Regions from separate parts of the Mucilaginibacter aureus genome, predicted to be linked through region 2. Evidence: riboswitches for the same ligand, from Rfam matches in the RefSeq annotation. Region 2 holds a riboswitch; the other holds the start of a gene.

Region 1 (4,357 bases), 2.4 Mb from region 2:
GGTACGTTGCTTGTGCGAATCTTTGATGGCAATTTTAACTATTTCGAGGTTTAGTTGTTTGGTGATGATGATATCGTGTAACCCTTGTCCAACTACGCCAAAACCAAATAGTCCTATTTTTAACTTTTTACTCATTATATATTATGCTGTTTGCAGCTTGATTACTTTTCCATTAATATCCGAACCTAAAAACGTACCGATAATGCGGGTAAGCGTTTCGGTTTCTATTAAAAAACTATCGTGCCCGTAAATCGATTCGAACTCCGAAAAGGAGGCGTTCGTGATATGTTTTGCCAGGTATTGCTGTTCTTCTAACGGGAATAAAATATCCGATTTAATACCTATTACCAATGTTTTCGCTTTAACCAGGCTCAATGCTTTTTCAACACCATTGCGGTTACGACCCACATTATGCGAGTCCATGGTTTTACTTAAATACCAGTAGCTATAGGCGTTAAAACGTTTTACCAGTTTTTCGCCCTGGTAGTTTTGGTACGATGCCGCTTTGTAATTTTCAAGTTTTTCGTGCTCATCGTGTTGTTGCGTAGTATCGTAAGTTGCGTACCCGCGATAGGAGAGCAGGGCAATACTGCGTGCCGCTTTCAAACCTTTGCTGCCGCCATCGGGTGTGTTGGCATAAAAGGTACGGTCGGCACTAATGGCCAGGCGCTGCGACTCGTTAAAGGCAATGCCCCATGGCGAATGCTTGGCATTGGTAGCGATAAGGATCAGGTTGTTTATTTTGGCGGGGTCGATGATGGCCCATTCCAAAGCCTGCTGCCCGCCTAAAGAACCGCCAATCAGCACATTGATCTGGTCGATGCCTAAATGATCGGCCAGTAACTGGTGCGCTTTTACCATATCACGTATCGTGACCATCGGGAACGACAGGTAATAAGGCTGACCGGTTGTTTCGTCAGTATTCAAAGGGTTTGTTGTGCCGTAAGGCGATCCCAGCACATTGGCACATACAATGTAATGGTCGGCAGGGTTAAATAAATTGTTATCGCCAAAAAGGCCGGCCCACCAGTCTAACACGTCCGAGTTCGCCGTTAAGGCATGACACACCCAGATCACATTATTGCGGTGTTTATTTAATTTACCAAAGGTATGGTACCCAATCTCGAGCCCGTGCAATTGCTTACCCGATTCGAGCGTAAAGTTTTTTGAATACTTAAATGTTTCTGTGCTCATTATTCTGTAAACCCTCTCCGTACAGGCCGGAGAGGGTTGTTTTATTTATTATACTAATTCGGGCGTTTGCTGTTTAATTTTTGCGAACGCGTTTGCCAAATCGGCTTTAATATCATCAATATGTTCAATACCAACAGCAATACGCAACTGGTTTGGCGTTACCCCGGCCGATAATTGCTCTTCGTCCGATAATTGCTGGTGCGTAGTTGCCGATGGCTGAATGATCAGTGTTTTGGCGTCGCCAACATTGGCTAAATGGCTTATCAGCTGCAGGCTATCAATAAATTTGCCTGCATTTTCTTTATCGCCCTTAACCTCAAAGGTTAATACGGCGCCAAAGCCATTTTTTAAATATTTTTTTGCCAGTTTATGCTGTGGCGATGATTCCAGACCCGGGTAATTAACTTTGGCAACCTGCGGATGATTTTCTAACCATTTAGCCAGTTCGAGCGCGTTATCCACATGGCGTTGTACACGCAGCGATAAGGTTTCAATACCCTGGATAAACAGGAACGAGTTAAATGGCGATTGTGATGGTCCAAAATCACGCAAACCCTCTACACGGGCGCGGATAATGTATTGGATATTACCAAACGGGCCGCCAATACCAAACACATCCGAAAATACCAGGCCATGGTAACCTTCGGCAGGCTCGGTAAATTGAGGGTATTTTCCATTGCCCCAGTTGTAGGTACCGCCGTCAACAATAACACCACCAATGCTGGTGCCATGTCCGCCTATCCATTTCGTGGCCGATTCAACCACCACGTGGGCGCCATGCTCTAACGGGCGGAATAAATAACCGGCCGCACCAAAAGTGTTATCTACAATAACCGGCAGGTTGTATTTAGTGGCTAAAGCCGATATCTGGTCAAAATCAGCAATATTAAAACCCGGGTTACCAATGCTTTCTAAATAAAGTGCCTTGGTGTTATCGTCAATTAAGGCCTCAAAGCTTTCTGCCGTATCATCTTTGGCAAAACGCACATCAATACCCAGGCGCTTAAAGGCTACTTTAAACTGGTTGTAAGTACCCCCGTATAAATATGGCGCGGTTACAAAGTTATCGCCGGCCTGCAAAATGTTATTTAGGGCCAAAAATTGTGCTGCCTGGCCCGAGGCTGTTGCCAGCGCCGCTACACCACCCTCTAAAGCAGCAATGCGTTTTTCAAACACATCGGTAGTAGGGTTCATAATGCGGCTGTAAATATTACCAAACTCTTTTAAGGCAAACAGGTTTGCGCCGTGTTCGGCATTTTTAAATACGTACGATGTGGTTTGATACAAAGGTACTGCGCGTGAACCGGTGGTTGGATCGGCTTCCTGGCCGGCATGTAACTGTAATGTTTCGAATTTGAAATTTGTTGTTGACATAGATTTATGGTTTTTAGAGTTTTAATTGTATTCTGATTAGAGAATAGCATCCGGGCGTTTAGCCCCGACGTTTTACACAAATTACATTTCAGTAAAAAAACTGAATAAGTTGAGTTAATAGCGTTTTAACAACAGCAACAACACATACAAATACAACCGGCGGGAATGGGCGTAAATGCAAATTTGTTACGGAAAGTGTTCCGTGAATTAAAGGGATCTAAAAATTGAAACAACGTTTTCATGGTTATTTAACTTATATTCCCCGGTGATCCATTCACCGGGCCAGGATTTGGCACCTTCTCCTATTTGGAGGGTTGCCAGTGGGTTAATGAGCCTGATCTCTCGCCACTTCTTTATAAATCAAAACCTTTTTGAGGGGTATTGACCTTGGTATTTTTACCAAATTATGTTTCAAATATATACTTTAGCAAGGCGTTATGCAAAACATAATTTTGTAATATTTTATAACTTGCTGAAAGCTAAGTTGATATCTTCAATCAAATCGTCGATATTTTCCAAACCAACCGATACCCGCAGCAGGTTTTTAGGCGTTTTGGTATCCGGTCCTTCAACACTGGCCCGATGCTCAATGAGGCTTTCAACCCCCCCCAAACTGGTGGCTTGTGTAAATACTTTCAGGCTGTTCACTATCTTGCGGGCGGCATCTTCACCATCTTTTACCGTAAACGACAGCATACCGCCAAAGCTTAACATCTGGCTTTTAGCGATCTGGTGTTGCGGGTGCGATGCCAGGCCAGGATACATCACACTTTCAACTTTGGGATGCTTCTCTAAAAATTCGGCCAGCTTCGCGGCATTGCTCACATGGCCCTTCATGCGGTAAGGTAAGGTTTTAATACTGCGCACCAGCATATAGCAATCGTGCGGCGAGGGCACAGCGCCGCCGTACTCATGCACCTGTTTGATTTTTTGCCACCATTCATCATCCTTGGCCGCAATTAAAGCGCCGCCCATCAGGTCGCTATGCCCACCAAAGTATTTGGTGGTCGAGTGCATAACCAGGTCGGCGCCCAAAGCCAAAGGCTGCTGGCAAATGGGGGTTGCAAAGGTATTATCACAAACTACTTTAACATTGTTTGCTTTCGCGATACCGATCACCATTTTAATATCTGTTACCTTTAATAACGGGTTGGATGGTGTTTCGAGCCAAATGAGCCTGGTGTTGGGTTTGATATGTTTTTTAAGCACCGCTTCATCATTCACATCAATAAAATCAAACTCCAAAATATCGGCAAACAAATTTTTAAGCTGATTGCGCAAACCGTGGTACATATCATCAGGAGCGATGATGTGACTGCCCGGTTTTAAGCTTTGAAAAACACTCATGCCTGCCGCGTTGCCCGATGAAAATGCTGCGGCTGCAACGCCGCCCTCTAACTTAGCCAATACGTTTTCCAGGGCGGTACGGTTTGGGTTACTGCTGCGGCTGTAGATATAGCCCCCGGGGAAACCGCCATCTTCGCCGCGTTTAAAGGTTGTAGCCATGGTAATAGGTTGTATTACCGCACCCGACGGATCGTTAGCAAGGTTTCCGGCATGGATAGCTATGGTTTCTATTTTCATAAGGTAAGAGTGTTGAGCCGTAAAAATACGGATTGAATCGGATTTGCAAATTAATAGCTTTAATAGATAGTTTCTAAATAAACCATAACTATTGTTTGTTACACCAAAATGATGATGTAATTACCCTCATTATTGTACTTTTGTAACCAAAGTTTATAATCTATGGACGCCGAGCAAGCTTTAACTGTACTCTTAAACAATCCAC
Region 2 (4,357 bases):
AATAATGTCCTGCGGCGGGAAGCCGATCTCGTTCACCAAAATATCGTAACTGCGTTTACAGATCTCGATACGACGCTCGTAGCTATCGGCCTGGCCTTGTTCATCAAAGGCCATCACTACCGTGGCTGCGCCGTATTGCAATATTTTAGACGCGTATTCGCGGAATTTATCTTCGCCTTCTTTAAGTGAGATAGAGTTAACGATGCCTTTGCCCTGTAAACATTTTAAGCCGGCTTCGATCACTGTCCATTTGGACGAATCGACCATGATGGGCAGTTTGGCAATATCAGGTTCGGAGGCAATGAGGTTTAAAAACTTCACCATGGTGGCTTCCGAATCGATCATGCCCTCGTCCATGTTCACGTCGATCACCTGCGCGCCGCCGTCAACCTGCTGGCGCGCAACTACCAGTGCACCTTCAAAATCTTCGGCCAGGATAAGTTTGCTAAACTTTGGCGAACCGGTAATATTGGTACGTTCGCCTACGTTCACAAAATTAGTTTCGGGTGTGATGTTTACCGATTCCAATCCGCTTAAGCGCATATAGGGCGTTATTTCGCCCACCTTCCGCGGCTGGAATTTTGCCGCCTTTTCGGCGATGCAACGGATATGGTCGGGCGTAGTACCACAACAACCACCGGCAATGTTTACCAGGCCGCTTTCCATAAAGTCTTCAACCAAATGAGCGGTTTCGTGCGGTGTTTCGTCGTAAGCGCCAAACTCGTTGGGTAAACCTGCGTTAGGGTATGCCGATATAAACACATCGGATATATGCGATAGCTCTTCAATATGCGGGCGCATTTCCTTCGCGCCAAGCGCACAGTTTAAGCCGATAGAGAGCAAATTGGCGTGCCGAACCGAGTTCCAGAACGCCTCTACAGTTTGCCCGGATAGCGTACGGCCGGAAGCATCGGTAATGGTGCCCGAGATCATGATACCGCCTGTAGGCAAAAAGGCAGGGTAATGTTTGCCTGCTGCCTTACATTCCTCTTCGTACTTTTTAATGGCAAAGATGGCAGCTTTGCAGTTGAGCGTATCAAAAATGGTTTCGATCAGCAGCACGTCGCTGCCGCCATCAACCAGGCCACGCACCTGATCGTAATAAGCGTTTACCAGGTCGTCAAAAGTTACGGCGCGGTAACCCGGGTCGTTCACGTCGGGCGACAGGGAGGCCGTGCGGTTGGTTGGCCCGATGGCACCTGCAACAAAACGTGGCTTTTCGGGGTTCTTTGCTGTGTATTCGGTAGCAACTTCTTTAGCCAAACGGGCACCTTCGTAGCTTAATTCGTAAGCTAAAGGCTCCAGGTGATAATCGGCAAGTGAGATGACCTGTGTGCTGAAGGTGTTGGTTTCGATAATATCGGCACCGGCTTCGAGGTAATCGGCATGTATAGCTTTGATCACATCGGGGCGCGTGATGTTAAGCAGGTCGTTATTGCCCTGCAGGTCCGATGGGTGATCTTTAAAACGTTCGCCACGAAAGTCGGCCTCGGTGAGTTGATACCGCTGTATCATGGTGCCCATTGCGCCGTCGATAATGAGAATACGTTTTTTGAGTTCTTGTCTGATGTCCATTTTTTGGTATTGAGTATAGCGTATTGCGTATTGAGATATGACATACGAAAATTACGGGTAACAATCGCTATACGTAATACTCAAATCGCAATACTAAAAATCTGCTTACGTCGAAAAGTCGGGTTTTTGGTTTGACTTTCGCTTATCTGTCTTAAACCGCGAAGTGAGGTTTAAGTAGAATGTAGCACCTTGTAAGTACAGGTTGCTAAGACATCGCAGGGTCTAATCCCTCCGTCTTTCTCTATAAGCACCACAAAGGTGCGTAATAAAAAGGAGAGAATCAAGAGCCAGGATGCAAGAATCAAGATTAAGACAGTTAGTAAAAAAAATGCCGTTGAAAAGTACAATACTTTCAACGGCATTTTGTGTAAGTTATTTAAAAATTATCTTCTGCGGCCGAATAAGCGGAGCAGTGAAAGAATTAAGTTAATAAGGGTAATGTATAATGACAGTGCACCCATTAATGCCAGTTTATTTGTGCTCTCGGTACCGGATTCGGCTTGTGCGCCGATCTGTTTTAGCATTTGCATGTAATAAGCGGTTAAGCCGATAAATACTGCCGAACCAACGATGCCGATGATATAGCTCAGGGTATCGCCGCCGATCCAGAAGTTAAGGAACGATGCTGCTACAACGCCAATCATACCATACCAAAGCAAGTTTCCAAACTTTGACAGATCCTGGGTGGTATAGTATCCGGCAATAGCCATTGCTGCGAAGATAACCACACCGGCCACAAATACGTTCAGTATTGATGCAGCCGTGTAAACCAAAAATACCAGACTTAAGCTGATACCAATGATTGCTGAGTAAGCAATAAACAGGGCTATCAATACCGGGAACGACAGTTTGTTAAAGCCGAAGTTCATCACCAGCGAAAACAGTATTGGCGAAAAGATCGCAAAATACCCAAAACCGGTTAAGCCGCCTTGTACAGGGTCGACTATCAATTGCAGGTATTTAATATCGGTTGTGAAAAAATAAGTAGTGATACCGGATATGATCATGGCTACAAACATCCAGGTAAAGACACTTCCTAAAAATTTGCGGGATGCGGCACCTTCGTCTACCTGAAGTACATTGTCATATTTATAATTAAAATCCTTTGTTTCCATTTCTATTAAAATTTAAATCTATAAACGTTATTTGTATTTTTTTAGTGCAATATAGTTATAAGTCCAATTAATTCAAGCGCTTTACCAATTGTTCTTCAACTTTTTTAAATACCTGTAAGGGTTTAAGCGTACGCCAGCTTAAATCATCCAAAACGCCGCCAAAATTAATGTAATAGTCGATGTTGTTTTGTTTAAATTCTTCGATAACATGCTCGCGGAAATTAATGCCGGCTATCCACCCGTCTTCAACCTCCTGGAACCATTCTTCGTAATAGCAATCGTCGCTGGAGTGGAAATTGAGCACATTTTCGCCAATGAGGATGAATTTGTTGATACCTTCGTCCATCATCAGTTCCAGTATCTCGCGCTTCAGTACCATAATGTCGTTATCGATGGCGTCGTTCCACTCGCCGATAAATTCGATGATGGAATAACCACGATCGTAATCAACAAATAAAACTTTTAAATAAAGTGTGCTGGAGCCAAACGAATCCCATTGGGGGTGCAGCAGGTAATTGTAAACCTGCTTATCAAACTCAAACTCGTTGTATTCGGTAGCGTAAAACGGCGAGTGCTCGTCTTCTGATGCTACATAATCATCGCGCCAGCGGTAATATGGTTCTATCTCGTGCATCCCTGTCCCAACCCCCTCTCTGATTCTTTGGTTATTTCCTCTGTGTTATGGGTGCATGGTCTACTGCCTGCCGCACGCTGCCGTACTTTTCGAGCAGGCTGGCCGCGGTTTGCTCATCAAGCCCGGTGGCCTGCATCACCATATTGGTGCCGCGGTCTATCAGCTTATTGTTTGACAGCTGCATATCCACCATTTTATTGCCTTTAACGCGGCCCAGCTGGATCATTACAGCGGTGCTTAGCATGTTAAGGGCCAGCTTTTGGGCGGTACCGGCTTTCATCCGGGTGGAACCCGTAACAAACTCGGGGCCGGTAACCATTTCAACCGGGTATTGCGCCGCAGCGGCAATAGGGCCGCCCTCATTACAAACTATACAGCCGGTTACTACCCCATTTTTATTGGCCATTTGCAAACCGCCTATCACGTACGGTGTAGTGCCCGACGCGGCAAGGCCCACCAGTACGTCCTTATCGTTAATTTGATATTCCTGTAAGTCTTTCCAGGCTTGTTCGGCATCGTCTTCGGCAAACTCAACGGCCTTGCGGATGGCGCCATCACCACCGGCAATAATACCTACCACCCAATCAAACGGTACGCCGTATGTTGGCGGGCATTCTGATGCATCAACCACACCCAGCCTGCCGCTGGTACCCGCGCCTATGTAAAACAGGCGCCCACCGTTTTTCATCCTTTCGGCGGTTATAGTTACCAGTTTTTCCAGTTGGGGGATAGCCTTTTTAACGGCATCGGCAACTGTCTGGTCTTCCTTATTAATGTTTAACAGGATCTCGTTAACCGGCATTTGCTCCAGGTTGTTATAGTGAGAATCCTTTTCGGTGACTATTTTCAATGGCGTTATATTATAATAAACAAAATTGCTAAAATTTACCAAATACTTAAAGCTATCAACATAAAATTATTGTTGATAATATGCAATGCTTACTTTAGCGGGTGTAAATTAATGAAAAATAACGCAATAACTTTTTTTCGTACCATTATGCTGTTGTTTGCAGGGGCCTTGATGGGTATTTGG

Evidence for each region. A riboswitch is a leader RNA that binds a small molecule or an ion and turns the genes downstream of it on or off. The one in region 2 is predicted to bind S-adenosylmethionine.
Region 1: it holds a riboswitch for S-adenosylmethionine, as region 2 does, so the genes downstream of both, ACFGVR_RS17405 (O-acetylhomoserine aminocarboxypropyltransferase/cysteine synthase family protein) here and metH (methionine synthase) in region 2, are expected to answer to the same signal.

Annotation. Positions count from the first base shown of each region.
Region 1 is NZ_CP170601.1:4,103,302-4,107,658, forward strand. Features, by position in the region: gene ACFGVR_RS17395 (homoserine dehydrogenase) at 1-135, opposite strand, end outside; gene ACFGVR_RS17400 (homoserine O-acetyltransferase family protein) at 142-1,194, opposite strand; gene ACFGVR_RS17405 (O-acetylhomoserine aminocarboxypropyltransferase/cysteine synthase family protein) at 1,243-2,568, opposite strand; SAM riboswitch class I at 2,819-2,930, opposite strand; gene ACFGVR_RS17410 (trans-sulfuration enzyme family protein) at 3,031-4,152, opposite strand; gene mqnE (aminofutalosine synthase MqnE) at 4,315-4,357, shown strand, end outside.
Region 2 is NZ_CP170601.1:1,714,829-1,719,185, forward strand. Features, by position in the region: gene metH (methionine synthase) at 1-1,575, opposite strand, end outside; SAM riboswitch class I at 1,715-1,825, opposite strand; gene ACFGVR_RS07235 (Bax inhibitor-1/YccA family protein) at 1,959-2,690, opposite strand; gene ACFGVR_RS07240 (hypothetical protein) at 2,758-3,324, opposite strand; gene murQ (N-acetylmuramic acid 6-phosphate etherase) at 3,356-4,174, opposite strand; gene ACFGVR_RS07250 (S41 family peptidase) at 4,286-4,357, shown strand, end outside.